DNA from 2 places in the Roseovarius sp. AK1035 genome. Region 2 is predicted to be linked to the other one. Evidence: riboswitches for the same ligand, from Rfam matches in the RefSeq annotation. Region 2 holds a riboswitch; the other holds the start of a gene.

Region 1 (15,566 bases), 960 kb from region 2:
GGGTTGAGGATCAGTAGCGTCATCTCACTGACACGGCTGAGCGCATCGGCGGAATCGTAGGTGTTGACGGCAATCGCGATACGGCCATTGGGCAGCCGCAGAATGGCGTAGTCATCCAACTCGCCAAAAATCGCCTCGGGAAAGAAAGTATCATCCAGAAGAACGATGGGATCGCCGACGGCGGCAAGGTCCGCGTCAACAAAGCTGCCATATAGGAAATTGCCGGTGCTGGCACGGGCCGACGGATCGGTGTAGCCAATGGCGAAAAAGCCACCATCGGGCAAGGCTACGGCCCCGGTGTTGATGATCGTGCCAGCGGTCATCTCTGCAGGATCGATCTGAAAGAAGACATCGCCCACGGTGCCATCCGCCGAGACTTTCGCCAAGACATTGTGGACGATAAGGCCCGAGCCATCTGATAAGGAAATGACCGTGCCCGGATCACGAAAAAAGCCGCGTAGTGCCAAGCTTTCCGACAGCGGCGCGACACTGGAAATCACACCCTGTGCATCAAGCCTGACAATAAAGTCGCTGAATGTGCTGGAGACCAAAAAAGTGTTGGCTTCAAAATCGAATATACCGTCAGTCGTCTCATTAAGATAAATCACCGCACCGCCATCCGGCTGGGCAATCGAGAACTCGACGCTGTTGCGATAGAGCCCCACCTCAGCTTCGGGCAACTCGCCGACACGCAGACGCAGCGGATCGCCGATCTGAGAACCGTCAACCCCATGAAGCGTCACAGTGAGAACCTGCTCAAACGCGGCACCCGGTGAGGGCGCAGCGAAAACGGTCTCAAAGCTGAAGAAGTTTCCGTTAGACAGGCGCAGGACTTCGGTGGAATTCATTTTCGCTCCAATTTATTCAATCAAAGAAGTCGCTGCGAAAAAGCCGCCGCGACCACAGGTTTCAACATTGTTTTCAACAATGCCACAGGTCTGCATTACGTCACGCGGCGGGATCCCGCCGCGTGTCCTGGTTGGAATTTCTCTGGTCTGCGCGATAAGTCAACAGGGATTAACACGCTTTCGTGATCGGCGTGTGATCCATGGCAAGCGGATCACGCCTTGGCGCGCTCTGCATCCATATCGACCCTCAGACTTTGTGTGCGGCCTGTCTTGCTTTCGCCGAAATAGATCGTCTGATGCGGAAAGGGGATTTCGATGTTGCGAGCGTCGAACACCTTTTTCAACACGCCATTATAGGCGCGTCCAATGCTCCATTGCCGACCCGGCACGCATTTGATCCGGGCGCGCAGCATCACGGCATTGTCGCCAAAGCTGTTGACGCCGAACCATTCCAATTCATCCAGAATGCCATCTGCCTGATCGGGATCCCCCATCAGTTCGGCGAAGGCATCGAGCATCGCTTGCTTCACCTCATCCACATTCTCGCGATAGGCCACGCCCATGTCGCAGACGAAATAGCCGTAATCGCGCACATAGTTTGACACCATATCGACCGAAGAAAACGGAATGATATGATAGACGCCCTGCACATCACGCAGGCTGACCGAACGGATCGTCAGCCGCTCGACGGTGCCGGTGACACCGCCCACTGTCACCACATCGCCGACATTCATCGCGTTCTCGAACTGAATAAAAATACCGGTGATGATGTCCTGCACCATCTTTTGCGCACCGAAACCGATGGCAAGACCCAGAACCCCGGCAGAGGCCAGAAGCGGCGCGATATCAAGGCCGATTTCGGCCAGAACGAACATCAGCGTCACGACGACAAGCGCAATCGTGGCGGCATTGCGCAAGAGCGTCAGAAGCGTCTGTTCCCGCGCGGTGGCCACTTTGCCAAACTCAGGGTTCAGCCGGTAATCGACCCAAGAGGTCAAGGCCAGCCAGAGACCAAAGGCCACCAGCAGCACCAGCGACACCGACAGGATCATACCGGTAAGGCGGAGGCCAAACTGGCTGACCATCCAGCCGCGCAGGTCAATAAGGCCAATCGCGTTCAGGGCCAAAAGCACGACCAGAACAAAGATCACCGCGCGCAGGACGAAAAGTGTCTTGGGCACAAAGGCATTGAGCCGCCCCTGCAAAAGCGGCACCCGTGCCGAAATGCCCGGCGGCAGCGCCACACCGCGCACCATCATGCGGCTGAGAAATGTCGCAACAGAAAATCCGACAAGCCCAACAACAAGCACCTGACCAGAGGCCAGAAAGGTCTGAAAGACCGCATTGCCGGGCCGCACAAGCACGACCACGAACATCGCCAAAAGATAGGTCAACGCGGGCCAGTGCCAGTGACGCGCCAGATAGGCCAATGCGCCCTTGGGCGGCGTTGCACTGTCCACTTGCGCGCCCAAAAGCCAGTCGGACACCGCCCGCCGGTTGCGCAGCACCAGCCCAATCGCCAGCGCCAGAACCGCCACGGCAATCAGCGTCGAAACCGCCCGACCGGCGGCAAAGGACACATTGCCGTTGATGATCGGCACGACCAGCAATTGCCCATATCCCACAATCCCGACAATGAGGTTGATGCGAGAGCACAGATAGGCCGACGCGCGATCACTGATCGGCAGCGGGCGCAGCGCAGTCGCCGAAGGCGAAAGCACCAGCCTGACCGCGACTTTGGCCATTTCCACCAGCAGAAAGGCGTTGAGATAGAGGGTTTGGCGAATACCAATCTGGCCAAACTCGCCCAAGGCAAGGATTGCCAGCGCATAGCCCGCCGCCCAAGCGATAAGCACGATCACCCCATCCGTGATGGCAGAGGCGAGAAAGAGCAAGACGGTCCGCGCGAGGCCGCCATCGCGGGCAGAGGCGCTCATGCGGGCGTAGAGCGTTTTGCCAAGCCCGCGCAAAACCAGAAAGGCCACAACAGTGCCCACGATCACCACAGCAAGATCCGCCAAAGCCGTAAGCAGCACGGCGACCTCTCCACCGCTGAGGCCGTCAAGCACATTGGGCGCGCGGGTGATCTGGCGGGCGACATGCGTAACCCAATCAGCAACATCTTCGGCGGCGGCTTGCGTGATCTCGGCCACCCGACGGCCAAAGGACACGTCCGAGGGCGGTGGAGCGGCGGGAACCACCGCCTCGACCGCCTCAGGCAGACCGGCGGAGCGCAGCCGCTCGACCAGTTCCGCGCGCGCGGCCTCATCCTCGATCACCTCGATCAGCACATCGACGCTGGAACGCGCGGTATCGGGATCAACCGCAGGCTCTTGTGGGGTTTGAGCTGTGGCGGTGGTGATGGTCAAAAAAAGGGCGGCAAGAAACTGCACAAAAAATCGTAGCATGACAAAGGCTCTCCATGTCCCGTTTGAATTTTGGGCACATGGACGCGCCCGTGATGGCGCGCAGGGATGTGAAAAGCGCGCCGCGCCATTCGGCGTCAGGGGCGTAAAACCTATTGGAATATCCCCTGGGGTCAAGCCCGGGGTTGGATGACGCCACGCAAAGGCGCGCATGCATCCGCCGTCTTACCTCGCTCAGGCGACCATTGCTTCCGCCTTCTTGAGATCGACCGAAACCAGTTGGCTTACGCCTTGTTCGGCCATGGTAACGCCAAAAAGCCGATCCATCCGGCTCATGGTCACGGCGTGATGGGTGATGATGAGAAAGCGGGTTTCAGTGCGGCGGCACATCTCGTCCAAGAGATCACAGAAGCGGGTGACATTGGCATCGTCAAGGGGCGCGTCCACCTCATCCAGCACACAGATTGGCGCGGGATTGGCGAGAAACACGGCAAAGATCAGCGCCAGCGCGGTCAGGGTCTGTTCTCCGCCCGACAAGAGGCTGAGTGTCGAGAGCTTCTTGCCCGGCGGTTGGCACATGATTTCAAGCCCCGCCTCCAATGGGTCTTCGCTCTCGACCAGCACAAGACTGGCTTCGCCACCGCCAAAAAGGTGACGAAAGAGCAGGCTAAAGTTGGAATTGACCGTCTCGAACGCGGTCAAAAGCCGCTCGCGCCCTTCGCGGTTGAGGCTGGCAATACCACTGCGCAGGGTCTTGATCGCCTCTTCAAGATCGGTCTTTTCCTTGATCAGACTGTCATGCTCGGCCTCGACCTCTTTGGCGTCTTCTTCGGCGCGCAGGTTCACGGCCCCCAGTGCGTCGCGCTGTCGTTTAAGGCGGTTCACATCAGCCTCGATTGCATCAGAGGCGGGCATGGTGTCGGGATCGACCGCGAGGCTCTGCAAGAGGGCCTCGGGGGTTTGCTCCAGCGTCTCGTTGATCCGCTCGGCGGCGTAGTCTCGGGTCTCGCGCGCGGCATCCAGCCGGGCCTCGGCCCGAGCACGCATTTCACGAGCCTCTGAGGCCAGGCGTTCGGAGTCGCGCTCGTCCAGCGCGGCTTGGCGCGCGGCCCCTTCAGCAGTCGAGAGCGCATCGGCGGCGGCGGCGCGACGGGCCTCGCTGCGGGTGATTTCCTCGCCCAGTTCGGCGCGCTTGGCAGCAAGAAGTTCGGGTGCAGCACTGGCATCAGCGAGGGCCTCTTCGGACTCTTCCTTGCGCTCTGCCAGTTCCGCGATCCGACGCTCGGCAGTGTCGAGCCGGTGCCGCCAGCCGCTGACTTCCTTGGTGATTTCCTGACTGCGGCGCGTCCGGCGCTCGCCCTCGCGGCGCAGTTCGTCGGCCCCTGACCGTTTGGTCATCATGGTCATGCGCGCGGCCTCGACGGCCATCTTGATATCTTCGAGATCGGCGCGGGTGGCATCCAGATCGCCAAGTCCCGCCAGACCCTTTTCCGCCTCAGACAGGCTCTGACGGGCGGTCATCGCCTCTTCGTCATGGCGGGTGACCGCGAGACCCAATGATTCCAGCCGCGATCCGGCAAGGTTGCGATCCGCCTCAGCGCGGCTGAGGGCGCGATTGGTCTCGTTGACGGCGGCATCGGCAGAGCGGCGGGCCTCACGGGCGGCGCGGTCCTCTTCGGTGCGACGGATCAGCGCCTCGCGCAGCGCCTCGTGGCCGCGCACGGCCCCCTCTGCGCGCGCTGTGGTGTGTTCAAGCTGTTGCTTGAGTTCCTCAAGCCGGTTGAGCTGTTGCAGACGCAGGGCGGCGGCAGAGGGGGCATCCTCGGCCCATGCGCGAAATCCGTCCCAGCGCCATAGATCCCCCTCGGTGCTGACCAGACGCTGACCGGGTTTCAAAAGGGGTTGCAGACGGGCTGCATCCTCGGGATCGATCAACCCGATCTGCGACATGCGCCGGGCCAGCACCTCGGGAACCGAGACATGGCGGCTGAGCGCGGTCACCCCCTCGGGCAGGGGTTGCGGCGTGTGATAAGCAGGCAACACGGTCCAGCCAGAGGGGCCATCGGCCTCGACTTCGGGGGCGCGCAGATCATCGGCAAGGGCAGCGCCCAGCGCCTTCTCAAAGCCCTGTTGCACCTGAAGGCGGTCCATCACCTGCCCGCCCTCGGCCGTGTCGCGCTGCACCAGCTTGGCCAAGGCCGTGACCTCGGCGCGCAAGGCCCCCAATTCGCCCTCGGCCTCAGAGCGCGCGGCACGCGCCTCGGCCTCTTGAGCCTGAGCCTCGGCGCGCGCCTCGTCAGCGGCGAACAGGGCGGATTCCGCCGCCTCTGCGCGGGCGACCGCCTCGGCCTCGGCCTCTTGGGCGGCGGTGTGGTCGGCCTCGGCGCGCGTTAGGGCCGCGCGCAAATCGGCTTGTGCGGCGCGGGCACGTTCGGCCTCGGCCTCGCTCTTGATCAAGGTCTTGCGGCTATCCTCTAGAAGGCGTTGTGCAGATTGGTGGCGGGCGGCAAGGCGCGCCATATCCTCGGTCATCTGGCTGAGATCATTTTCCCGCTGTTGCAGGATTTGCGCAGCCTCGCGCGCCTCGGTTTGGGCCGCTTCAAGCCGGGCATCGTGGCCCTCGGCCCCTTTGGCAAGTTCGCCGGCCTCCCATTCCAGACGCGCGATGGTTTCGCCTGCGTCGCGGTTCAACCCCGCCTCGCGCTCCATGTCGCGGGCGAGTTGCTCGATCCGGCTGCGCAGCGTGGCAATGCGGTCGCGGGCGGACGCCTCTTGTTCGGTCAGGGTGTCACGCTGCACGCTCAGGCGTTGCAGGATTGCCGCCGCGATGGCCTCTTCTTCGCGTAGCTTGGGCAGGGCATCTTCGGCGCGGGCGCGCTCCTTGGCCGCCTCGCGTGCAGCCAACTCTGCGCGGGCGGCGACTGTGGTGCGCTCGCGCAAGTCATCCTCGGCACGAGCACGGGCCAAATCGGCCTCTTTCCAGCGGCGATAGAGCAACAGACCCTCAGCCAAGCGCAGTTCTTCACCAATTTGGCGATAGCGTGCCGCCTGCTTGGCCTGTCGTGCCAATTGCGCCAGTTGGTTTGCCAGTTGCTCGACCACGTCATCGACACGGGTCAAATTGGCCTCGGCCCCGCGCAGCTTCAATTCGGCCTCATGGCGGCGCTGATAGAGGCCGGAAATGCCAGCGGCCTCTTCCAGGATCCGCCGCCGCGATTTCGGCTTGGCGTTGATCAGCTCCGAGATTTGCCCCTGACGCACCAAAGCGGGCGAATGCGCGCCGGTTGAGGCATCGGCAAAGAGCATCTGCACGTCGCGGGCGCGCACGTCCTTGCCATTCACCTTATAGGCAGAGCCCACATCGCGGGTAATACGGCGGGTGATCTCAAGCTGATCGGCCTCGTTGAACCCGGCGGGCGCCAGACGGTCGGAATTGTCGAGGTGAATCACCACCTCGGCAAAGTTGCGGGCAGACCGGGTTGCGGCCCCGGCAAAGATCACATCCTCCATACCGTCGCCGCGCATCGCAGTGGGACGGTTTTCACCCATCACCCAGCGCAGCGCCTCAAGCAGGTTGGATTTGCCACAGCCATTGGGACCAACAACACCGGTAAGACCACGCGCGATGATCAGATCGGTCGGGTCGACAAAGCTTTTGAAGCCGGTCAATCTGAGTTTCGAGAACTGCACCTGCGCGCGCGCCCTTCGTGTCCGGTGATTCCGTTGTCGTAGAATTGTGATGTCTGAGGGGCGGGCCTGTCAACGACCAACCACATGATATGGGGCGGTCACAGCATTTATCCACATGATATTGGGCGAACCGCCGCCAAGCGCCGCAGAAAGAATGCCGCGGATTGCCAAAAAGCGGTCGCAATCCTCCTTGACGGGTCGCAGAACAGCCTGCATACCGGACGTGCAAGGTTCCTCGTTTGGGCGCAAAGCGCCTCGGGGATGAAATGGGAATGACGTGCCGGTGGACCCAATTAGGGCGCCTATGCGTCAGCCGCCCCCGCGACTGTAAGCGGCGAGCCCCTGCCAGATGCCACTGAGGTGCCTATGACCTTGGGAAGGCGGCAGACAGGCGACGACCCGCGAGCCAGGAGACCAGCCCTGCGTTCGTCAATCCCGCCTCGGGTGAGAGGCGCAAAGGAGATATCGCCATGACCACATTGGTTCAAACTGCTGCAAAATCTACCGTCCTGCCGTTCGTTGCCGCGCTCTTTCTGGGCTTGGGCATCGTGACCGTCGCAGGCCATGTGCAAGCCTCGGCACTGCATGACGCAGCGCACGATGTGCGCCACGCAACCGGCTTTCCCTGCCACTAACCTATGTTCTCAAAAATTGCGACCAGCGCGTTGTTCGCTGGTTTCTGTGCAGGGCTGATAGCCGCCCTGTTGCAGATGGTGTTCATTCAGCCCGTGCTTTTGCACGCCGAGCTGTATGAAGGGGGCACTCTTGTGCATTTCGGGGCAGAGGCGATCAGCGCCACGCCCGAATTGCCGGGGTTTGACGTGATGCGCGACGGGCTAAGCATCCTGTTTGCGGCGCTGATCTACGTGGGCTACGGGCTGGTTCTGGTGGCCTGCATGGGGATGGCGGCGGAATATGGCGTGCGCATCGACGCGCGTCGCGGTGTGATGTGGGGTTTGGCGGGATTTGTCGCGCTGCATTTCGCACCCGCTGTGTCGCTGCCGCCGGAAGTGCCGGGCGTGGCCTATACCGACATCACCGCACGACAAATCTGGTGGTGGGGCACAGTGATTGCCACGGCGGTGGGGCTTGGCTTGATGGCCTTTGGCAAAGGGCCTGTGATGCTGGCGGTTGCGATCGCGCTGCTGGCGGCACCGCATCTGATCGGCGCGCCTGAACCCGAAAGCTTTACCGGGCCGGTGCCACCGGAACTGGCCGCGCTCTTTGCTGCGCGTGCGCTTGGCGTCGGGATGGCGGCTTGGGTCTGTCTTGGCGCGCTTGCCGGGTATTTCTGGCAACGTGAAAGCGCCACCGCCTGACATGACATCACCCCGGCATCACGGTGCCGGGGCCATCCGCAAGGAGAGCGATATTATGGCAAAACCATTTGCCTTTCTCGGCATCGGCCTTTTTTTCGGAACAGGTCTGGGGTTTTTGATTGCCGCTACATCGGGCGCGCAGCTTGAGGGGCATGACCACGATCACGGTGCGGCAGTGCACGACCACAGCGCGCATGATCATGGCGGCAGCGCTCATGCCACACTGACCGAAGCGGGCACGCCTGCCCCGATGCTGGACCTGACGTTGCACGCTGATGGAGCGCAGAGCCGCAACCTGCATATCGGGGTAGAGAACTTTACCTTTGATCCCGAGGGGGTGAATGGCCCGCATATGCCGGGGCATGGACATGCGCATCTTTATCTCAACGGGATCAAGATCGCGCGTGCCTATGGTCCATGGATGCAGCTGGATGCGTTGCCTGTCGGCAGCCATGAGCTACGCGTGACTTTGAATGCCAATGACCATACGCAACTGGCCGTGGGCGGCGTACCCATAGAGGCCACGATTGCGGTGGTGATCGAATGATCCCTCAGCCCGGCACGCGCCCGATCAGGCAATGCCGGAGCCGTCCGGCAGGGCGTGCATCCTCGATCCAGCCATCGGCGCACTCGGCATATAGCGCGGCAAAGGCCAGCGTATCCTCAAGATCGCCTGCGGGGTCTATATCGCCAAACAGATACGTGGCCTTGCCCGGCGCGGAAAAGGCCACGCTGAGCGGACGGGCGCAATTGGACATGCAGTCATGGTCCTGCACCGTGAACTCCATACCCCGTTCGCTGAAAGCCGCGCGCAACCGGGCCGCAAAGCCCTTGCCATCCGTGCCCTCGCACGTAGAACAGACCACAATCCGGTGCATCATGCCCGATCCCCTTTTCCACCGGGCTTAGGCCAGCCGCCCCGCCCGATGCAAGCCCCTGAAGGAGCCAAGACATGAAAGCCAAGATTCCCGCCACCGTCGTCACAGGATTTCTCGGGGCCGGCAAGACTACGTTGATCCGGCATATGCTCGAGAATGCGGGCGGCAAGCGCATTGCGCTCATCATCAACGAATTTGGCGATCTGGGCGTTGATGGCGACATCCTCAAGGGCTGCGGGATCGAGACCTGTTCAGACGAGGATGTGATGGAATTGTCAAACGGTTGCATCTGCTGCACCGTGGCAGAGGATTTCATTCCCACGCTGCAAAAACTTTTGGACCGCGACCGCGCGCCCGATCACATCGTAATCGAAACCTCTGGTCTTGCGCTGCCGCAGCCGCTGGTGCGGGCCTTTAACTGGCCCGAGATTTCCACGCGGGTGACGGTTGATGGCGTGGTGACAGTGGTCGATGGCAAGGCCGTCACCGAAGGACGCTTTGCGCATGATGTGGCGGCGGTCGATGCCCAGCGCAAGCTTGATGAAAACCTTGACCACGAAACGCCACTATCGGAACTCTTCGAGGATCAGATGGCCTGTGCCGATATGATCGTGATCAACAAATCCGATCTGCTGACCGAGGAGGAGCGCATCGCGCTTACAACGCGGCTGCGCGCAGACTCGCGTGATGGTGTGCAGGTCGTGACCGCGACGATGGGCGCGCTGCCGGTCGAGGTGCTGCTTGGACAGGGTATCGGCGCCGAGGCGGATATGGAGGCGCGGCATGAACTGCACCATCATCACCATGACCATGACGACGATGATGATCATCACGACGACGATGATGACCATGATCACCATCATGACCATGGCCATGACGCCTTTGAGAGCTTTGTGGTGACGCGGCCCGAGATCACCGATCCGGCCAGCTTTGCCCGTCAGATCACAGAGGTGATCCGCGCGCATGATATCCTGAGGCTCAAGGGCTTTGCCGCCGTGGCGGGCAAGCCGATGCGTCTGACGATTCAGGCGGTTGGGCCGCGTGTCGACAGCTATTTCGACCAACCCTTTGGGTCCGGTCCGCGCCAAACGCGGCTGGTCGTGATCGGTCAGGCCGGGATGGACCGGGCGGCGATCACCTCCGCGCTCTTGGCATGATCATCGTCGAGGCGGTAGACCCAAGGCATCCAGAGGCCAGCGCGCTCTTGCGCGCAAGCCATGCCCTGATGGAATCGCTGTTTCCGCCCGAGGATAACTTCTTTCTCGATATCGACGCGCTCTGCGCGCCCGATATCCGCTTTTTTGCTGCGCGCATCGGCACCACAATCCTTGGCACCGGCGCGCTTGCATTGCGCGATGGCTATGGCGAGGTGAAATCCATGTTCGTGGCTGAGACAGCGCGTGGACAGGGCGTAGCAGACGCCCTGTTGCGCCAGATCGAGGACGAGGCGCGCACCCACGCCCTGCCCTGCCTGCGACTGGAAACCGGCAATTTGCTAACCGCAGCCCACAAGCTCTATGCCCGGCACGGTTTCATGCCAAGGGGCCCGTTCGGCGATTATCCCAACGCGCCCTCGTCCATTTTCATGGAAAAGCGGCTATGAGCCTATTTCGACGACTTCTCGGCCTTCGCCTTGAGGCGCGCGATCAGCTCTTCCTTGGAGGGGCGCTTGCCAAACGGGTTCTTGTCCGTACCCGGTGCGTTATGCTCCTTGTGGCGGGGAATCTTGCCGCCTTTCTTGGAGGCGCCCAATGCGTTGTAATCCATGTCGTTGCCCTTTCGGCCCGGCCCCCCAGATGGGGCCGCTCTAACGCCGCTATTGCCGCAAATTACCGCCCCGTTCAAGCTGGAACCGTCTGATGCATCTTCTCGCCGCCACCCCCGGGGCCATCGAGGATGGCAAAGAGCCCGTCGATCTGGGCCAAACCCCCGCCGATGTGGTCTTTGTCTCGGCCGCCGATACCGAGCTTGCGGCACTGAGCGAGGCACGCGGCGAAATGGCAGACCCACCCAGTCTTCGGCTGGCCAATCTCAGCCATTTGCAGCACCCGATGTCCGTCGACTTGCATCTCGATCACTGCGCCACGAAATCGCGGCTGGTGATCGCGCGGGTTCTGGGCGGTGTGGGCTATTGGAAATACGGGGCCGAACAATATGCCGCGCGTCTGCATGAGGCCGGCGTGCCATTGGCGCTCTTGCCCGGCGATGACAAGCCAGACGCAGAATTGCGCGGCCTGTCCACGGTGTCGGATGCGGATTACGATGCGCTTTGGTCCTATCTTGTGGAAGGTGGGCCGGAAAATGCCGGGAATTTCCTGCGCTATGCGCAGACCATGCTGGAGGGCGGCGAACCCCCTGCCACCGCCAGCCCGCTGCTGCGCGCGGGCGTCTATTGGCCGGGTGCGGGTGTCGCAGGCCTAAGTGCCGCGCAAGAGGCTTGGGGTGCCGGCCAGCCGGTGGTGCCCGTTATCTTTTACCGTGCGCTGGTGCAGGGGGCCGGGCTTCATCCGATCAACCGGCTGGTGAAATCGCTGTTGCGCGCCGGGCTTAATCCGTTGCCGGTCTTTGTCGCATCGCTCAAAGATCCGGTATCGGTGGCAACGCTGGAGCATCTGTTCAGCGTGGCACCACCTGCAGTGATCCTGAACTGCACCGCCTTTGCCGTAGGCTCGCCACATGCGGGCGACGAAAACCCAGAGAATCCGCTGGCCATGCCCGCCGCCAATAGCGCCCCGGTGTTTCAGGTGGTATTGGCAGGATCGACCGAAGAGGCATGGGCCAAGGGGCTCACGGGCCTTTCAGGCCGCGACATCGCCATGAACGTGGCCCTGCCCGAGGTCGATGGCCGCATTCTTGCCCGTGCCATCAGTTTCAAGGGCGAGGCGTTTTTCGACGCATCCACAGAATGCGCCATCGCCACGTATCGCGCGGTTGGCGACCGGGTAGATTTTGTGGCGCAGCTGGCCGCCAATTGGGCCAAACTGCGCCAGACGCCTGCGCCCAAGCGGCGGGTGGCGCTGATCCTTGCCAATTACCCAAACAAGGATGGACGGCTGGCCAATGGTGTGGGTCTTGATACGCCTGCGGCCACGGTGCACACGCTGCGCCTGATGGCCGAGGCGTGCTATACCGTCGCCAATCCGCCAGAAGATAGCGACGCCCTGATGCGCGCGGTGATGGCGGGGCCGACCAACTGGCTCACGGATCGCGCATCGCGCGACGGCGGTGAAACCCTGCCGCTGGATATCTATCTGGAGCATTTCAACGCCCTGCCGTGGGATCTGCGCGAGGCGATGACGACCCGTTGGGGCGCGCCTGAGACGGACCCTTTCATTGTTCCCCAAATTCTCAAATCCGACGGCAGCACCGGTGCAGGCTTTGCCCTGTCAATCCTGACCTTCGGGCATGTCGTGGTCGGGTTGCAGCCCGCACGGGGCTATAACATCGACCCGACCGAGACCTATCATGCCCCCGATCTGGTGCCGCCGCACAATTACCTCGCCTTCTACATCTGGCTGCGCCACCATTTCGGCGTCCACGCGATCGTGCATATGGGCAAGCATGGCAATCTTGAATGGTTGCCGGGCAAGGCGCTGGCGCTGAGCGCCGAATGCTGGCCTGAAGCGGTGCTAGGGCCGATGCCGCATGTCTACCCCTTCATCGTCAACGATCCCGGCGAGGGCACGCAGGCCAAACGCCGCGCGCAGGCGGTGATCATCGACCACCTTACTCCGCCTCTGACCCGCGCCGAAACCTATGGCCCGCTGCGCGATCTCGAGGCGCTGGTGGATGAGTATTACGAGGCCGCCGGGGTCGATCCACGCCGCATCGCCCATCTGCGGCGCGAGATCCTGACACTGAGTTCCGCCACCGGGCTCGATAAGGATGTCGGCATGTCCGGGGCGGATGAAGAGTCTGATCTGGCGCAGCTTGATGCCTATCTCTGCGAGTTGAAAGAGGCGCAGATCCGCGATGGGCTGCATGTATTCGGTCAATCGCCCACAGGGCAGCAAGAGATTGATCTGGCCATTGCCTTGGCCCGGGTGCCGCGCGGCGATGGCCAAGGGGGAGACGCCTCGCTGATCCGGGCGCTGGCGCGTGATTTCGGGCTGGGCATTGATCCGCTTGATTGCGATATGGCCGGGGCCGCCACTGAAAAGCCGCAGGCGCTGGCCGGTCTCTGCGCCGATCCATGGCGCAGCAATGGCGACACGGTGGAGCGGCTGGAACTTATGGCGCAGCGCCTCTTGAGGGAGGGCGACCAAGAGATCGGACCGCATACGTCGGCGGTTTTGGCAGAGATGGCGGCGCGCATTCGCCCCGCCATTGCCGCCTGTGGGCCGGACGAGGGCGCGGGGCTGTTGCACGCGCTGAACGGGCGGGCGATTGCCCCCGGACCCTCGGGCGCACCCACGCGCGGGCGGCTCGATACCCTGCCAACCGGGCGCAATTTCTACAGTGTGGACAGCCGCGCCGTGCCCACGCCGACCGCTTGGGCCTTGGGCTGGAAATCTGCCAATCTATTGATTGAGAAGCATTTGCAAACCCATGGTGATTGGCCGCGCGCCCTGCTGATCACCGCCTGGGGCACGGCCAATATGCGCACGGGCGGCGATGACATCGCGCAGGCGCTGGCGCTGATGGGGGTCAAGCCAAAATGGGATGCCGCCAACCGGCGCGTGACCGGGTTCGAGATTCTGCCCGAGGGCGTGCTGGGGCGGCCGCGGGTGGATGTGACGCTGCGCATCTCGGGGTTTTTCCGTGATGCGTTTCCGCAGCTTATCGCGCTGTTTGACAGTGCGGCGCGGGCGGTTCAGGCGCTGGACGAGGCCGAAGACAGCAATCCCGCCGCCGCGAGGGCGCGGAGCGAGGGGATTGGCCCGCGTATTTATGGCGCAAAACCCGGGGCTTATGGCGCGGGCCTGCAAGCGATGATCGACGAGCGGCTCTGGGCGGACAAGGCCGATCTGGCAGAGGCGTACCTGACTTGGGGCAGCTATGCCTATGGGGCCAAAGAGGCGGGCACGCCGGACCGGGCGGGGTTTGAAACCCGGCTGCGGCAGACTGAGGCGATTGTGCAGAACCAAGACAACCGCGAGCATGATCTTCTTGATTCTGACGACTATTATCAGTTCGAGGGGGGCGCTGCGGCGGCGGTCAGCACCTTGCAGGGGCGCGACCGGCCGGTTTACCATAACGATCATTCACGCCCCGAACGCCCGGTGATCCGCACGCTCGAGGATGAGATCGGGCGGGTGGTGCGATCCCGCGTCGTCAATCCGAAGTGGATCGAAGGGGTCAAGCGGCACGGCTATAAAGGCGCGTTCGAGATTGCCGCGACGGTGGACTATCTCTTTGCTTTTGCGGCCACAACTGGCGCTGTGCGGGGGCATCACTTTGATCTGGTAGAGGCCGCGTTCCTAGAGGATGAGGATACGCGGGCCTTCATCGCGGCGCATAACCCATCGGCCCTGCGCGAGTTGGCGGAGCGGCTGGCAGAGGCCATTGATCGGGGGCTGTGGATGCCGCGCTCCAATTCCGCGCGGGCGCGGATCGACGGGGCGCGGGGACGGTAGTGCGCTGAAAACCGGGGGAAATCTGCGTCAGTATCGTGTCGGTCTTACGTCGGTATGTCCATGCCTTCGAACCAGAGTGCCCCGTCACGATAGCCCCCCCGGATCAGACGCCCCGACTGTTTGATTTCGGGATAGTCAGCGGCCCAATCGCGGTAGCGGTCATTGGTGACGATGGGCGCACCGACATCGCGGGCAACGGTCAGAAGGTAGCGATCGGCAACGGTGCCCTTGGGCACGACCATCACCCAATCCTCGGCCAGCCCCAGATAGCCGGCCATGGCATCATCATGTTTGTATTTGCCGGTCAGCAGATAGCCCGCATTGGCATCAAAAACGACCCCCGGCGCAAAGCCGATGCGGCGCAGCTGCCCGATGACCTCGCGCAGCGTTTCGATCCTTGGGGTGTTGTCGCGCCAATACATGACGTTGGAACCGTCGATCAGGATGCGGTTCGGCTCTGTCTCGGGCTCGGGCGCAGCCGGGGCCGTGATCCTCAGAAAAAGGGCGCGCCAAAGCAGGATCAAAGCCGCGATGGTGCAAGGCCCCGCCAGCAGGATCAGATCGCCATAGCCGGGCAACAAAAGCGCCACGGCAACGCCGATGAGGGAGAGGGCAAGAAGGAGAACCGGAACAACCATAAGGGGTGTTTAGCGCGGGGGATGCGGAGGGGGAAGTGGGGGATTTGGGCCCCGTCGATGTCAGAGACATCATCCCCGCGAAGGCGGGGGTCTTGTGAGGTGGCCGCAACATGAGATAGATTCCCGCCGGCGCGGGAAAGACGGATGCCAAAGGCAGGACTGCCCACCCCACCCTTGTTAGGCGGCTGCGCGCCTCGTTTAGCGAACGTTGACTAGGGCTAGGAATATGTATTTGTTTAAACACTGAGTAG
Region 2 (15,566 bases):
GCGCGCAGCCCCGGTGCACTCGTATGCTACCCGATGAAAGCCGTTTGTCTACCCGCCGCCAGCGCGCCCCTTGGCGGATTCGGGCCACCTTGGGTGTTTGTCGCCAAAGGTCATACAATCGAGCGCCAGCTTTTACATTGTTGATTTTGATTGATTAACTTCTGCATTTTCGTCCGAAACCCGCCACAATTCAGCCATAGAGAATAAGGATAAAGCCAGATGGTGCAGTGCGGGGTTGGGGAAATGCTCCGTCACAATGAGGTGTTTACATGCTTTGGAATGGCAAGACGTCGGGTCGGGGGGCACGGTCGAACTTGCGCGAGACGACGCGCGCAGCAGAATATGCGGAACGGTTCGCCAAGGATGAAGAGGGCACCGTAACGGTACTCGCATTTGCGATTTTCGTTATGTTCCTCGTCATGGGCGGTATCGGCATTGATATGATGCGTCAGGAAATGGCGCGCGCCAGCCTTCAGGCTACGCTGGATCGGGCCGTTCTGGCTGGGGCCACAGCGGTCAACAACGCCACGGCCAGGGCCGTGATCGAGGATTACTTCGCCAAATCAGGTCAGTCCGACTATCTCGCGGCGCAGGAAGCCGGCGATATCGACATTCGTCTCAACTCGTCCAAGGTTACGGCACGGGCGACCCAGACGCTTGACACCTACCTGATGCGCCTTGCCGGGGTGGACACGCTGACCTCAGCGGGCAACTCTACCGCAGAGGTGACGATCCCCAAGCTGGAAATCGCCATGGCGCTCGACGTCTCGGGCTCCATGATTGGAGCTCGTATCGACGCATTGAAACCCGCCGCCATCGAATTTGTCGACTCCATTCTCGACAGCACAGAACCGAATGATGCGGTGATCTCAGTGGTCCCGTTCAGCTGGGGCGTGACCCCGTCCAAGGAAATCTACGAGGCGCTGACCGTCAACGAAACTCACAAGTATTCATCGTGCCTAGAGTTGAATGACTCGCATTTCACCGACACCACGATTGATCCGAACACAGCCTATAATCAGCTGATCTATACCTCCCGCGAGGGCGTAACCTTTGGCGATCTTACGACAACACCACTGGGCGACTTCCTCGATACCTATAACCAGACGTGCTATACGCAGGATTATTTCAACATCCTACCCTACGCGACCACCAAAACAGCGCTGCACGACAAGATCAATGGGCTACAGGCGGGCGGCAGTACCTCGAACGACGAAGGCGTGAAATGGGCCGCAGCTTTGCTGGACCCGGCCTTCCAGCCCGTTGTCACAAGCCTCCAGCAACCGATCCAGGTGCCTCAGGATGACGGCACCATCCTGACCTATTCCTTGGTTGAACCCGCGCTCAGCGACATGCCCGCCGTGTTCAACGAAAGCGAAACGCTCAAGGTGATCGTGCTCATGGGCGACGGGGCGAATGACAATTCGTATAGCTTCAGCAGCACCTATCGCGGGGCGAACTCGGATCTGTTCAAGCTGACATACGAGCAAATGCAGTTCCTTTACCTCCAGCGGAACTATGACAATCGCCGTTGGTATGGGTCAGAGTATCAGCAATACTGCAACTACAGCGGCTATACATGCATCTATGAGCCGACAGGCGAGGAACAGGTGGCTTATTTCCTGCGCCGCCCCTCGGACAGCCGCATGTTCAACGTCACCGATGGCGGTTCCGTAACGTGGTCCACCTTTAACAACTACAACTCAAACACCCTGCCCGGCTTCATTTCCAGCGAGCGTCTGAGCTGGGAAACCGCTTGGGGCCTCATGTCGCCGCGCTTTTATGGCAACACGACTGGCAACTGGGGACCGTGGAACAACTTCCTAAACAATCCGATTAACCGCTCGAAGAAAGATGAACGTCTCGACGACATCTGCCGCGAGGCCAAATCCGAAGGTATCGTGATCTATACCATCGCCTTTGAGATGGGCAGTCAGCCAACGGGGGCCGACAAGATCAAGAAATGCGCCTCGTCGGTCAATCATCACTACAATGCGACAACCGTCAATATTGCCAGTGCCTTCAGCGCCATCGCGGCGAATGTGAAACAGTTGAGGTTGACCCAATGACCCGCGTGTTCAAAAACTTCCTACGCCGTTTCCGGCAGGACGATACCGGCACCGCTTCGCTCGAATTTGTTCTGGTGGCGCCGTTCTTCATCGGCATCATGATCTTTTCGATCGAAATGGGGTTTGTGACCATGCGCGCCACCTTGCTCGAGCGCGGGCTGGATATGGCGGTGCGCGAGGTGCGCCTTGGCACCGGAACGGCACCGCAGCATGATGACATCAAACAGATCATCTGCACCAACGCGATCATGATCAACGATTGCGAAAACAACCTGCGCCTGGAAATGCGCCCCGCAGATATCCGCAACTTCAATGGGCTAGATGCAGAGGCCGATTGCACGGATCAGGCAGAGCCCGCCAAGCCGGTGCGCGAATTCGTGCCCGGCCAGCAAAACGCGCTCATGCTCTTGCGCGCCTGCCTCAAGTTCCGGCCGCTGTTTCCTGCGGGGATGCTCGGCAGCCGCCTTGTCCCAGACGGTGACAGCCAAGCGTCACTCGTCGCCACGACTGCCTTTGTTCAGGAGCCAATCTGATGACCCTGCGCCCTGCTCTCAAACTGCTGCGCCGGTTTTGGAAACAAGAAACCGGAACCGCCGCCATGGAAACGGTCGTGATGTTCCCCTTCCTGTTCATGGGGCTCACCTTCAGCTACGAATATTTCGACATGTTCCGCTATCAGAGCGTCCGAGAAAAGGCGACCTACACAGTTGCCGACATGCTCTCGCGCGAAACCTCTGAGGTGAACGAGGCCTATATCGACAACGTCAAAGTCCTGTTCGACATCATGACCAATGATGACGGAAACAATCAGGTGCGTGTCACCGTGGTTCGCTACCACGTCGACGCCACCAACAACATTGACGAGTTCGAACTGCGCTGGTCCGAAGTGCGCGGCTCGGGCGATCTCAACCCTCTGAGCGCGGATGATGTGCGCAACGCCCATGCGACGCTGCCGCAAATGCTGAATGGCCAGGAAATCATCTTGGTCGAGACATCCTCGGATTATGACCCGGTCTTCTCCACCGGGTTCACCGATGGCACCAATATCAAAACACGGATGTTCGTGCCGCTGCGCTTTGCGTCGCAACTGTGCTTCGAGGGTGTCTGTACCGCCGCTTAATCCTGCGACTGCCGGGTGATCAACTCTTGAATCTGCTCGGCCATGTACTTGGCTGGCGTGCCAGCGGTTACTCCGCCCACGCCAACACTGCGCCCAACACGCCACCAAAGCCCCGGTTGCCAGACAGCCGGGGCTTTTTCCGTCAGCAGGATGCGAAAGCCGTTTGACGGCTTGAACGCAAACACGCCCCGATCCACCGATCTAATCTGTGCCGCTGGCGCGATCATCCGGCCCGTGTTGTCGCGCAATCCGTCGCGCGTCAGCACCAGCCATTGCGCCGTCGCCCGCCACATCCGCTCGGCCAGAAAAACGCACGTGCCTCCGAACCCGACCATGAACACCTGCCAGCCAAGGCTCGGGGATTGGACAAGTGCCAGATAAAGCAGCGTGAGCCCCAGGCCCGCAACCGAACCGACACCCAGAATCCGCCGCCCCGCCGACGCCCCTAATGCCGCCAAAACCTCTTCATCCTGCATGCGATCTCTCCCTTTGCGCCTGCCTTTACCCCGGATCGCCCCCCATGGCGAGAGGGGCACCGCGCAAAACGCACAGGTGCCGTTCAGCCATGAACAGACAGCATCATTTCACCAGCGCCTACGCTGCCTATATGCTGTCTCAAAGGAGATTTACCATGTCCATCAGACCCGTTTTGGAACAACGTCAGGCCATTCCCACACGCGAGGGGGCCGGCGTAGACCTTCACCGCGCGTTCGGCTTTCAGGACCCAACCGAACTTGACCCGTTCCTTTTGTTCGACGACTTCCGCAATGACGATCCCGCACGCTATACGGCGGGCTTTCCCTGGCATCCGCATCGCGGCATCGAAACGATCACCTACGTCCTTGCAGGCGAGGTCGCGCATGGCGACAGCTTGGGCAATCAGGGCAGCTTGGGCGCAGGCGATGTGCAATGGATGACTGCCGGATCGGGCATCCTGCATCAGGAAATGCCGCGCGGCAACGCGCAGGGTCAGATGCACGGCTTTCAACTCTGGGCCAACCTGCCCGCCGCACAAAAGATGACCGCCCCCCGCTACCAAGACGTGCAATCGGCGCACATACCCGAGATCATCGACGATGACGGCACGCGTGTGCGCGTGATCGTGGGGGAGTTCTGGGGGCGGCACGGCCCTGTGGACGGCATCGCCGCCGATCCGCAATACCTCGATATCTCGGTCCCTGCAGGAGTGAAAAAGACCTTTCCGGTCGACACGTACCGGCGCAGCTTTGCCTATGTGTTCGAGGGGGCCGGTGCCTTTGCCGATGCCTCAAAACCCACCGGAGTCTTGCTGGAAAAGGAAGTTGCCGGTCAAGAGATCCACATCCGCGACTTCTCTGGCGACCGTACGTTGATCCGTTTTGGCAGCGGCGATAGCGTGACGGTGCAGGCAGGCGAAAAAGGCGTGCGGTTCCTGCTCATTTCCGGTGCACCGATCCAAGAACCGGTCGCGTGGCACGGCCCGATCGTGATGAACACCAAGGAAGAGTTGCGTCAAGCGATGCGAGAATTGCGAGAGGGCAGTTTCATCAAGTGAAGCAGCGGGGCAGGCAGGGACTTAAGAGCGCGACTGGCCTGTTGCTGGGCATCAACCAACATCCGCGCGGAACAAGGTGCTGAACGCGCCGCCGCGCGGAACAAGGCACAGAACGCTGGGCCGTCCCGCGGCCCAGCGATCCGCGCAGCTCAACGTTTAGGGCAAACGTCCTCGCTCTGCTCATCTCTCGCAAAAGGCACCCGGAGGCCAATTTTGCCCCTCACCCTTCCACCGACCGCCGCACCATATCCCAATAAACCGCCTCCACCTCTGCCAGCGACAGACGCCCCTGCGCGCGATACCAGGTGTTGACCCCGGTCAGCATCGCAATCAACGCCATGCTGGCGATCCGTGGCTCGGCAACAACCATCGTGCCCGCCTCCGCACCATGCCGCAACACCGCTTCAAGCCGCGTCTCATAATCCCGCCGCAGCCCCTCGATCACCGCAAAATTCGCAGGCTCAAGGTTGCGCAATTCCATATAGGACACAAAGACCGCATCCGCCCGGCTGGTGTTGAAACGAATGTGAAACCGCGTGAACGCCTCCAGCGCCGCCATCGCATCGCCCTGAGGCTCCGCCCGATCCCAAGCGGCCAACAACTCTTCCATATGCCCGCGCATCAGATCAAACAGCAGCGTCTGCTTGTCGGGCGTGTAATTATAGAGCGCGCCCGCCTGCACCCCCACCGCCGCTGCGATCTGCCGCATCGAGACCGCCGCATAGCCATGCCGCGCAAAAAGCCGCAACGCCGCCTCGCGCACACGCGGGCCTGTAATATCGGAATGAGAGCCTTGGGTTCGTGCCATGACATCGGGTTTAACTGAACACGCGTTCAAATCAAAGCCCGGCTTGCCCTTTGCCCCCAAAGAATGGCAAGACAAGCACACCCTCCGGCACAAAGGACACCGGCCCCGATGACACCGGCCCTCATGGCTCTGCGCTTGCCCCTTTTGATCCTGATCACCGGCCTCGTGACGGGATGCAGCGATATCCTGCCGCTCGACCGCTCTGTAGATAAACGTACACGGGATGCGGCCTATCCCGATCTGATCCCGGCCGAAAACATCCGCGCCAAGGCAACCACACCTCAGATCACGCCCGACACCGCCGACAATCTCGATCAGCGCAGCGCCGGGTTGCGCGCCCGTGCGGCGCGGCTCAAGGGGGGCGTGGTCGATCCCGGCACGCAAGAGCGCCTGCAAACCGGCGTGCGCGAGTGAAAACCAACGTCCATCCCCTGCAAGCCGCGTTGCAAGGGACCACCGAACCCGCTACATCGCGGCAAAATCCCTGAACAGTGACAATCGGAGAACCCCATGAACACACCCCTGCGCCTTGGCATCGCCGGATTGGGCACGGTTGGCACGGGTGTCGTGCGGATCATCCGGCAAAAGGCCAATCTTTTGGCCGCCCGCGCAGGCCGCCCGGTGGTGATCACCGCTGTCTCAGCCCGCACAAGGGACAAGGATCGTGGCGTCACCCTTAGCGATTACGCATGGGAAGACGATCCCGTCGCTTTGGCCAAACGTGCCGATGTGGATGTGTTTGTCGAACTGATGGGCGGCTCTGACGGTCCGGCCAAGGCCGCAACCGAGGCGGCGATTGCTGCAGGCAAGGATATCGTGACCGCCAACAAGGCCATGCTCGCCCTCCACGGTCAGGCACTGGCAGTGGCCGCAGAGGCAGCAGGCCGCGTGATCCGGTTCGAGGCGGCTGTCGCCGGTGGCATCCCTGTCATCAAGGCGCTGACCGAAGGTCTGGCAGGCAATGACATCACCCGCGTCATGGGCGTGATGAACGGCACCTGCAACTATATCCTGACCCGCATGCAATCGGCAGGCCTGCCCTATGCCCAAGTCTTCGACGAGGCCGCCAAACTGGGCTATCTCGAGGCCGACCCGACACTCGACGTGGGCGGCATCGACGCCGGTCACAAGCTGGCGCTGCTCGCGTCCATCGCCTTTGGCTGTCAGGTGAATTTCGACGGTGTCACGCTGGAGGGGATCGAGAAAATCACCATCGAGGATATCCGCCACGCCGCCGATATGGGCTATCGTATCAAACTGCTGGGCGTGGCCCAGATGACAGGGCGCGGCCTTGAACAGCGCATGTCGCCCTGCCTTGTGCCCGATACCAGCCCGCTTGGGCAGCTTGAAGGCGGCACCAATATGGTTGTGCTGGAAGGCGACAATGTCGAACAGATCGTGCTGCGCGGTCCCGGTGCGGGCATGGGCCCTACGGCGAGCGCGGTGATGGGCGATGTGATGGACATCGCGCGCGGCGCCCGCTTGCCCACCTTTGGCCAACCCGCCGCCAGCCTTGCGCAGTGCCAGACCGCGACCAGCGCCACCCCCGCCCCCTATTACATGCGCATGTCGCTGATCGACAAACCGGGTGCCTTGGCCAAGGTTGCGACCCTTCTGGGCGAGGCCGGTATTTCCATCGACCGGATGCGCCAGTATCGCCACGATGCCACCACAGCGCCCGTGCTGATCGTCACCCACAAGACGACGCGCGACGCGCTCGACACGGCCCTGACCGGCATCAGCCGTCTTGATGTTCTCCACGGAGAGCCGGTCGCACTGCGCATCGAAACCGTCTGACATAGCCCCGCCCGCCAGACTTGTGCGCCAGAGCGCGCGGCGCTAATGCTGATTTGACCTGATTTACAAGGACCATCCCATGACCTCCGATACCGCTTTCAACGATCGCATGCTTTCGCTCGGCCTCGCGCGCGTGGCCGAACAGGCCGCCCTCGCCTGCGCCGACCTGATCGGACGCGGCGATGAAAAGGCCGCCGATCAGGCCGCCGTGAACGCCATGCGCGAACAGCTCAACATCCTTGCCATCAAGGGTGTCGTGGTCATCGGCGAGGGCGAGCGCGACGAGGCCCCGATGCTTTTCATCGGCGAAGAAGTGGGCACCGGCGACGGCCCCGGCGTCGATATCGCCCTTGATCCGCTCGAAGGCACCACCCTGACCGCCAAGGCCATGCCCAATGCCCTGACCGTCATCGCCATGGCCCCGCGCGGCACGCTTCTGCATGCGCCCGACACCTATATGGACAAGCTGGCCATCGGGCCGGGATATCCTGAGAATGTCGTCTCCCTCGCCATGAGCCCGCGGGAGCGCGTCGAGGCGCTGGCCGCCGCGCGTGGCTGCCGCCCCTCCGAAATCACTGTTTGCGTGCTGGAACGGCCCCGCCATCAGGAAATGATCGACGAATTGCGCAGCACCGGCGCTGCCGTGTTTCTGATCCCCGATGGCGATGTCGCAGGCGTGATCCATTGCGCCGAGGCTGACCGCACCGGCATTGATATGTATATGGGCACCGGCGGCGCACCCGAGGGCGTGCTCGCGGCCTCTGCGCTCAAATGCATGGGCGGGCAGATGTGGGGACGCCTTGTGTTCCGCAACGAAGATGAACGCGCCCGCGCCGCCAAGGCCGGGATCACCGATTTCGACCGCATCTATTCGCGCGACGAGATGGTGACATCAGACGTGATATTTGCCGCCACCGGCGTCACCGACGGCTCGATCCTGTCAGGCGTCAAACGCCGCCCCGGCTATGTCGAAACGGAAACCCTGCTGATGCGCTCGCGCACGGGATCCGTGCGGCGCATGACCTATCGCAGCAAGCGGGACTAAGCGCGGCACAGGGGAAGGGGGCGCTGCCCCCGTCCCGGACCAAGTCCGGGACTCCCCCGAGGTATTTTGGGCCAGATGAGGAAGAGGAGGCGCGCATGCAATCGGCCTTTCTCGGAGTTGAGAGCTCGTTGACAAGTCGCCGATGGGTCGGTCCGGGCGTCGAGGCCGACCGACTGGCCGAGGCCATGGCACAGGCCACCGCCCTGCCCCGCCCCCTGTGTCAGACATTGGCGCGCCTTGGCGTGCCAGAGGACGCAGCCGAGGCCTATCTCACCCCGACCCTGCGGGATCTTCTGCCCGACCCGCGCGCGTTGCGCGACATGGAACAGGCCGCCGCGCGGTTTCTCAAGGCGCTGCGTGGCGGGGAACGCATCGCCATCTTCGCCGATTACGATGTCGATGGTGGCACCTCTGCCGCGCTGCTGATCGACTGGCTGCGCCAGATGCGCGCGCCCAGCCCCACGCTCTATATCCCCGACCGGATAGATGAGGGATATGGGCCAAACGTGCCCGCCATGTCCGATCTGGCCGCGCGCCACGATCTTATTGTCTGCGTCGATTGCGGCACCCTCAGCCATGAGGCGATTGCCGCAGCGACAGGCGCGGATGTGGTGGTGCTCGATCACCACTTGGGCGGGGAAACCCTGCCGCCCGCCCATGCCGTGGTCAATCCCAACCGTCAGGACGAGAGCGGTGATCTGGCGCATCTCTGCGCCGCCGGTGTCGTGTTCCTGATGCTGGTCGAGGCCGGGCGGCAATTGCGCGACAGCGGCGCTCAGGGGCCAGACCTGATGGCGATGCTCGATCTGGTGGCGCTGGCCACCGTGGCCGATGTAGCGCCTCTGATTGGCGTCAACCGCGCCTTTGTGCGCCAAGGGCTGCGCGTTATGGCTACGCGCGCGCGTCCCGGTCTGGTGGCGCTGGCAGATGTGGCGCGGATGGACACCGCCCCCAACGCCTATCACCTAGGCTTTCTGCTCGGGCCGCGCGTCAACGCAGGCGGGCGGATCGGCAAGGCGGACTTGGGCGCGCGCCTTCTGGCCTGTGACAATCCCGCCGAGGCGCGCGCCATGGCCGAACGTCTTGACCAGCTCAACACCGAACGCCGCGAGGTCGAGGCGCAGGTGCGCGATGCCGCCCTCGCCCAAGCCGAGGCGCGAGGCCTGGATGCGCCCCTTGTCTGGGCCGCAGGCGAGGGTTGGCATCCCGGTGTCGTGGGCATCGTCGCCAGCCGCCTCAAGGAACGCGCCAACCGCCCCGCCATCGTGATCGGGCTGGACGGCGACGAGGGCAAAGGCTCGGGGCGCTCGGTCTCGGGCGTTGATCTGGGGGCCGCCATTCAGCGGCTGGCCAGCGAGGGCCTCTTGATCAAAGGCGGCGGGCACAAGATGGCGGCGGGTCTCACCGTCGCGCGTGAGCGGCTAGAGGCGGCCATGGCGCGCCTTTCAGAGTTGCTTGCCAAACAGGGCGCAGGCGTGGGCGGTGCCGCCGATCTGCGGCTTGACGGTCTCTTGATGCCCGGTGCCGCAGCGGTCGAGCTTGTCGAACAGATCGAGGCCGCAGGCCCCTTTGGCGCAGGTGCGCCCGGCCCCCGTTATGTCTTTCCCGACTGCCAGATCACCTTTGCCAAGGCGCTGAGCGGCGCACATCTCAAGTTGCGCTTCGGGGATGGCATGGGGGCAAGCCTTGACGCCATCGCATTTGGGGCGCTTGACGGCCCGTTGGGGCCTGCGCTCCTGAACCATGGCGGCGCGCGATTCCACCTCGCCGGGCGGCTCGATCTCAACAGTTGGGGCGGTCGGCAAACCGTGCAACTGCGCCTGGAAGACGCCGCCCCAGCCTGAGGCGCGCGAGGCCTGACCGTTCCGGCCCTCGGCGGATAAATTTCTGAATGGGGCGCAAAGTTTTTGCAAAATCCCTCTTGCACCCCCCGCCGCTTTTGCCTAGTTACGCGACACGCCAAGGCATGGCCCGTTCGTCTATCGGTTAGGACGTCAGGTTTTCAACCTGAAAAGAGGGGTTCGACTCCCCTACGGGCTGCCACTTTTCCTGATAATTGTTAAAGTCGTGATGCGTGATCGCAGTGCGCTCTTGTAAGAGATATGCCCACCCGAAAGACCTTATGCCCCCGTCGCGCCCCATTCCCCGCCCCCCTTCTGCCCTCATTGCCGCCGCCCTCCCCGAGGTGGCACCGGGGCGGCGCGTCACGGTTGCGGGGCTGGTTCTGGTGCGTCAGCGCCCCGGCACCGCGCGCGGCGTGGTCTTTGTCACGCTCGAGGATGAGACCGGCACCATCAATGTCGTGATCTGGCGCAAGGTGTTTGACCGATTTCGCCGCGCGGTGATCGCCGGGCGCATGCTGCGTGTGACCGGGCGCGTCGAGCGGCAATCCGGCGTGACCCATCTCGTCGCAGAAGAGATCGAGGATATCTCGGCGCTGCTTGACCTTCTGGCCGATCCCGAAACCCCGCTTTCCCCGCCGGATCAAACAGGCTAGGCTCGTCTCGATCATCGCCCGCGAGACGCCCGCCCATGCTGCTGCCCCGCCTGTTCTGCCTTGCGCTGGCCCTCGCCCTCGCCGCGTGTCAGCCCGTGCCCTCTGGGCCAGAGCGCTCCAACGTAGGGGCCGAAGCGCCGCCGGGCGCGCCCACGGGCACCTGCTGGGGCAAAAAAGACACCCCCGCCGTGATCGAAACTGTCACCGAACAGGTGCAGCTTACCCCGGCGGAAACCGATGCATCCGGCCAGACCCTGCGCCCCGCCGCCTATGCGACCGTGACCCGTCAGGCGATTCTGCGCGAACGCGTCACCACTTGGTATGAAACCCCCTGCGCCGATCTCTTGACGCCCGAGTTCATTGCCTCGGTGCAACGCGCCCTTGCGGCGCGCGGCCTCTACACCGGGCAGATCACCGCGCGGTTTGACGCCCGCACCCGCGCCGCCATCGCCCGCTATCAAGCGCCATTGGGCCTTGAGAGCGATACGCTCTCGCTGGATAGCGCCCGCCGCCTTGGGTTGGTGGCCACGCCAATCAGCGACTGATCCTGCTCCGCCTTTGGCATTGGGGTCACGCTTGCGGCATTGACCCTCACCCATGCCCCTCCCGGATCAGACGGAGCGCAAGCTCGGCATAGGCCCGCGCCGCCGGGCTGTCGCCCGCAGCCACCGGGCATCCCGCATCCCCCGCAAGCCGCGTCTCAAGATCAATCGGCAAAGCCGCCAAGAGCGGCAGGCCAAGCCCCTCCGCCTCGTGCTTCACCCCGCCATGACCAAAGACATGCGCCTCATGCCCGCAGTCAGGGCAGGTAAAGAACGACATATTCTCGATCATGCCCAATATCGGCACCTCGAGCGTGCGGAACATATCCATCGCCTTGCGCGCATCAAGGAGCGCCACATCCTGTGGTGTCGAGACGATGATCGCCCCATCAGGGCGCGCGCGTTGGCTGAGTGTCAGTTGCACATCGCCCGTGCCCGGCGGCAGATCGACGATCAGCGCATCCAGATCGCCCCAATCAACCTGCGCCAACATCTGCTGCAAGGCCCCCATCAACATCGGCCCCCGCCAGATCACCGCCTTGGCCGGATCGAGCATCAGCCCGATCGACATCACCTTGACGCCATGCGCCTCAAGCGGCGTAATCCGCGTGCCATCAGGGCTTGCGGGGCGCGCGCTCAGCCCCATCATGCGGGGCTGACTTGGCCCATGAATATCGGCATCAAGAAGGCCCACGCGCCGCCCCTGTCGCGCCAGCGCTACCGCCAGATTGGCCGCCACGGTTGATTTGCCCACGCCACCCTTGCCGCTGGCCACCGCCAGCAACGCGCCAATGCCCTCGGGCCTGATAGAGGCATTGCCGCCCTTGGGATGCTGCCCCAGCTTGAGCACAGGCGGGGCCGCCTGCGCCGTCAGCACGACGCGGGCGCGGACAACCCCCGGCAGGCTCAGGGCCGCGCGCTCGGCGGCGGCGCGCAAGGGTTCCATCATCCGCGCCATCTCGGGGCTTGGGGCCTCGATGACAAAGCGCACCTCACCGGCCTCTTCGGTCAGCGCCCGCACCATGTCTCGGGAGATGAGATCACCGCCATCCGGCAATTCCAAATGCCGCAACCGCGCTTCAAGTTCGCTGCGAAAATCGTTCATCTTCGGTCCTTTGGTCCTGGGTTGGTCCTCAGCCACCATCACGGCGACAGCAGCAAGTCTTCACATAACGCCTAAAAAATGCCGCATTTGCTTAACCTTAGGTCACTTTTAGCTTATGCATTTGCTGCATAGCAGCATTGCTTATCAGGGGTATTGTGCACGCGCAGCAAAGGCGTATCTTACTCTCAACAAATGGCGAAACGAACCCCGCCGAACCTTAATACAATCAAATCCGCAAGGACCCGAAAATGCCGACGACGCTTAACACCAGCCGCTCCGCCACCGCCGTCCTCGGCGAAGACCTGAGCGCGGCTGTCTATGCTGCAATGCAGCGCTTTGTGAATTATCGCACCTATCGCCGCACGGTCAATGAGCTGTCGCAACTTAGCGCGCATGACCTCGCCGATCTGGGCCTGCACCGTAGCGAAATCCGCCGCGTTGCGCATGAAACAGTTTACGGCCACCGGTCGTACTAAAGGATCAGATACCCCCCTCCTCCTCCCTGGGGTATCTGTTACGGTCACGGGCATCTTTCCTCCTCCCTGATGCTCGGGGCCGTCAAATCGGGACTGAACAAGTCCCTTCGTTTTGCGAATGGCCCTCTCCTCCTCCCTGGGCCGGACGTATAGGAAACGGCGGCACCCCTCCTCCTCCCTGGTGCCGCCGTTTTTTATTGCGCGAATGCAAGACAGGGCAAACTTTTCACTAGTCGCACGAACCGCCCCGCGCGGCTCACCCCTCCGGTAGCCGCACGGCAAGCCTTAGTGCTGCACGCGCGCGCGCCCGCGCCGCATCGTGCCTGCCAGATACGCCCGGCTCGCCTCTTGCAAGATTCCGACAAAGGCCCGCGCCGCGTCGCTTTCCGCCGCCACCGCTTCGGGGCAGTCCAACGCCGCCCGCGCCACTTGCGCCGTGACAGGCCCTTCAACCGAACACGCCCAGGTCAAAAACCCGATCCGCGCCACTTGCTCGGCCTGACGTCCGATGGCCGGATCACGCTCCAGCCCATTCATGATTCTTAGGAAACTCACTCTGCTCTTCTCCCCGACCGCACCCCGGGTCGGATGGGGCGAGAGCAGCAGGGGCCATGGCACGACAGAGATGAGGCGCGCACGCCCGCACCGCACCCCGCGATTCGACGATCCGCCAAGGCTGGTTTCCGGGCTTGGGCGGCAGGCCAAATGGCCCTCGCATCTCGGCACCTTCCCGGACAAATTGCCCAGTGGCCTATCGCCGAAATGCCCTCCCTTACCGTTGCGGGGGCAGCGCCGGAGTTACACCGGCTTCCCAATTCTCCGCCCCAAAGGGCGGCACCCTGACAGGATCAGCCTAGCCGCGCAGGCCCCCGATCTGCAAGTCTGAAACCGACGCCGCCCGCGCCGCTCACGCCAGAACGCGATACCGCGCCGCGTAGCTCACAGGAAAATTCACCGACCGCGCAATAAAGCAGAACGCATGCACCTGCCCATGCAACGCATCAACCCGCCCAAGATCGGTTCCCGCCGGCACCGCAATCCGGGGCCGCAGGGTGGCGCGCAGAAACCGGCTGGCCCCGGTGCTATCCGTCTCACCCACCGCCAGCGGATCATCCTCATAGGCTTGCACGGCAATGCCCGCATCGCTCGCCAGATGCAAAAACCACAGCATGTGACAGGCGCTGAGCGCGGCAATCAGCATATCCTCGGGATTATGCAGACCGGGATTTCCGCCAAGCAGCGGGTCGTTCGAGCAGTGGATCACGGGCTTGCCCGGCGTCTCGACATTCCAGGTCCGGTCATAGCCCTTGTAGTGCCGCGTCCCATCGCCCCGGTTGCCGGTCCAGACGACGCGGGCAGTATAATCATGCTCCGTCACCTTGACCCCTCCCGCGCCTTAGGGGCAGAAAATATCGTTGAAGAGGGCGAACAGCATCAGCGACAAGATGAGCGTCAGACCAACAGTCATCAGCACCCGCAACGCCCGCTCGCTCGGCGGGCGGCCCGAAACGGCCTCATAGGCGTAAAACACCAGATGCCCGCCATCCAGAACCGGCACCGGAAAGAGATTAAGCAGACCAACCGCCGTTGACAGCACCGCAATGAACCAGATGAAACTTTCCGCGCCTTGGCTGGCCATCGCCCCCGAAACCTGCGCGATCCCAATCGGCCCGGACATGTTGCAACTGCTGATCGCCCCGGTGATCATGTGATAAAGGCCCGACAGCGAACTTTGGATGATGTCGCCGGTCTGGCCGACCGCATCCCCCACCGCTTCAATCAGCCCAAGCCGCTCGGTCGCAGGCTCAAACGCCATGCCGCCCGCGATCCCGATTCGCCATTCGGTGCGAAACCCGCCCTCAGGCTGCGGTTCGTCCACCCGGCGCGGGGTAATCGTGACCTCGTGGCTTTCGTCGCCTTCGCGCCACACCGTCAGCGCCAGCGGTGCCCCGTTGGACCCCTCGACCACCACCTTCAGCTCTTCAAAGGCCACAATCGGTGTGCCATTGATCGCCGTAATCACATCACCCGCTTCCAAATCCGCGGCAAAGGCCGCCGATTGCGGTGCCAGCCCGCTGATCAACGGCGGCATAAGCTGCGGGCCCATCGCCTCGATCTCGCGTCCCGCGCGCTCAACCGTGTAGCGCAACAGCGCCTCGCGCGGCAGCGCGTCGATCATATCATCATAGACCTCGCCCGCCGCAACATCAGGCAGGGGCATACCCTCGACGCTCAGCACCCGGTCGCCCGGCTCCAGCGTGATCCCCTCAACCGGCAGCGGCTTCAATGCGCCCACGGTCAGCGGGTCGGCGGTCTTGCCCCCGGTCATCATCACAGCGCTGAAAATGATGATCGACAGAATGAAATTGAACACCGGCCCCGCCGCCACGGTCGCCGTGCGCGCCCAAAGCGGGGCACCATGCATCGTCTGGCGCAGCCGTTCAGGCGGCAGCGCCGCCATCGCCGCGCCGTCCTTGCCGCTCGCCGCATCGGCATCACCCAGAAACTTGACGAACCCGCCAAAGGGCAAAGCCGCGATCTGCCAGCGCGTCCCATGCCGATCCATCCGCGAA

Evidence for each region. Region 2 has a riboswitch for cobalamin ahead of RAK1035_RS18865 (hypothetical protein). Riboswitches for the same ligand answer to the same signal wherever they lie in the genome.
Region 1: linked by a shared signal. The riboswitch ahead of RAK1035_RS04255 (CbtB domain-containing protein) and the one ahead of RAK1035_RS18865 (hypothetical protein) in region 2 are both predicted to bind cobalamin.

What each region holds. Positions count from the first base shown of each region.
Region 1 covers NZ_CP030099.1:863,670-879,235, forward strand. The annotation lists gene RAK1035_RS20480 (calcium-binding protein) at 1-848, opposite strand, end outside; gene RAK1035_RS04245 (mechanosensitive ion channel domain-containing protein) at 1,061-3,256, opposite strand; gene smc (chromosome segregation protein SMC) at 3,449-6,904, opposite strand; cobalamin riboswitch at 7,116-7,341, shown strand; gene RAK1035_RS04255 (CbtB domain-containing protein) at 7,375-7,539, shown strand; gene RAK1035_RS04260 (CbtA family protein) at 7,543-8,223, shown strand; gene RAK1035_RS04265 (hypothetical protein) at 8,279-8,770, shown strand; gene RAK1035_RS04270 (DUF1636 family protein) at 8,775-9,104, opposite strand; gene cobW (cobalamin biosynthesis protein CobW) at 9,176-10,258, shown strand; gene RAK1035_RS04280 (GNAT family N-acetyltransferase) at 10,255-10,704, shown strand; gene RAK1035_RS20355 (hypothetical protein) at 10,707-10,868, opposite strand; gene cobN (cobaltochelatase subunit CobN) at 10,961-14,677, shown strand; gene RAK1035_RS04290 (NYN domain-containing protein) at 14,722-15,315, opposite strand.
Region 2 covers NZ_CP030099.1:3,945,681-3,961,246, forward strand. The annotation lists gene RAK1035_RS18790 (Tad domain-containing protein) at 270-2,069, shown strand; gene RAK1035_RS18795 (TadE/TadG family type IV pilus assembly protein) at 2,066-2,602, shown strand; gene RAK1035_RS18800 (TadE/TadG family type IV pilus assembly protein) at 2,602-3,189, shown strand; gene RAK1035_RS18805 (hypothetical protein) at 3,186-3,665, opposite strand; gene RAK1035_RS18810 (pirin family protein) at 3,821-4,723, shown strand; gene RAK1035_RS18815 (TetR family transcriptional regulator) at 4,944-5,531, opposite strand; gene RAK1035_RS18820 (hypothetical protein) at 5,640-5,945, shown strand; gene RAK1035_RS18825 (homoserine dehydrogenase) at 6,042-7,328, shown strand; gene glpX (class II fructose-bisphosphatase) at 7,408-8,373, shown strand; gene recJ (single-stranded-DNA-specific exonuclease RecJ) at 8,469-10,217, shown strand; tRNA gene RAK1035_RS18840 (tRNA-Glu) at 10,342-10,416, shown strand; gene RAK1035_RS18845 (exodeoxyribonuclease VII large subunit) at 10,496-10,870, shown strand; gene RAK1035_RS18850 (peptidoglycan-binding domain-containing protein) at 10,906-11,415, shown strand; gene RAK1035_RS18855 (Mrp/NBP35 family ATP-binding protein) at 11,462-12,517, opposite strand; gene RAK1035_RS18860 (DUF1127 domain-containing protein) at 12,766-12,993, shown strand; gene RAK1035_RS18865 (hypothetical protein) at 13,279-13,548, opposite strand; cobalamin riboswitch at 13,651-13,850, opposite strand; gene RAK1035_RS18870 (OsmC family protein) at 13,901-14,371, opposite strand; gene rseP (RIP metalloprotease RseP) at 14,390-15,566, opposite strand, start outside.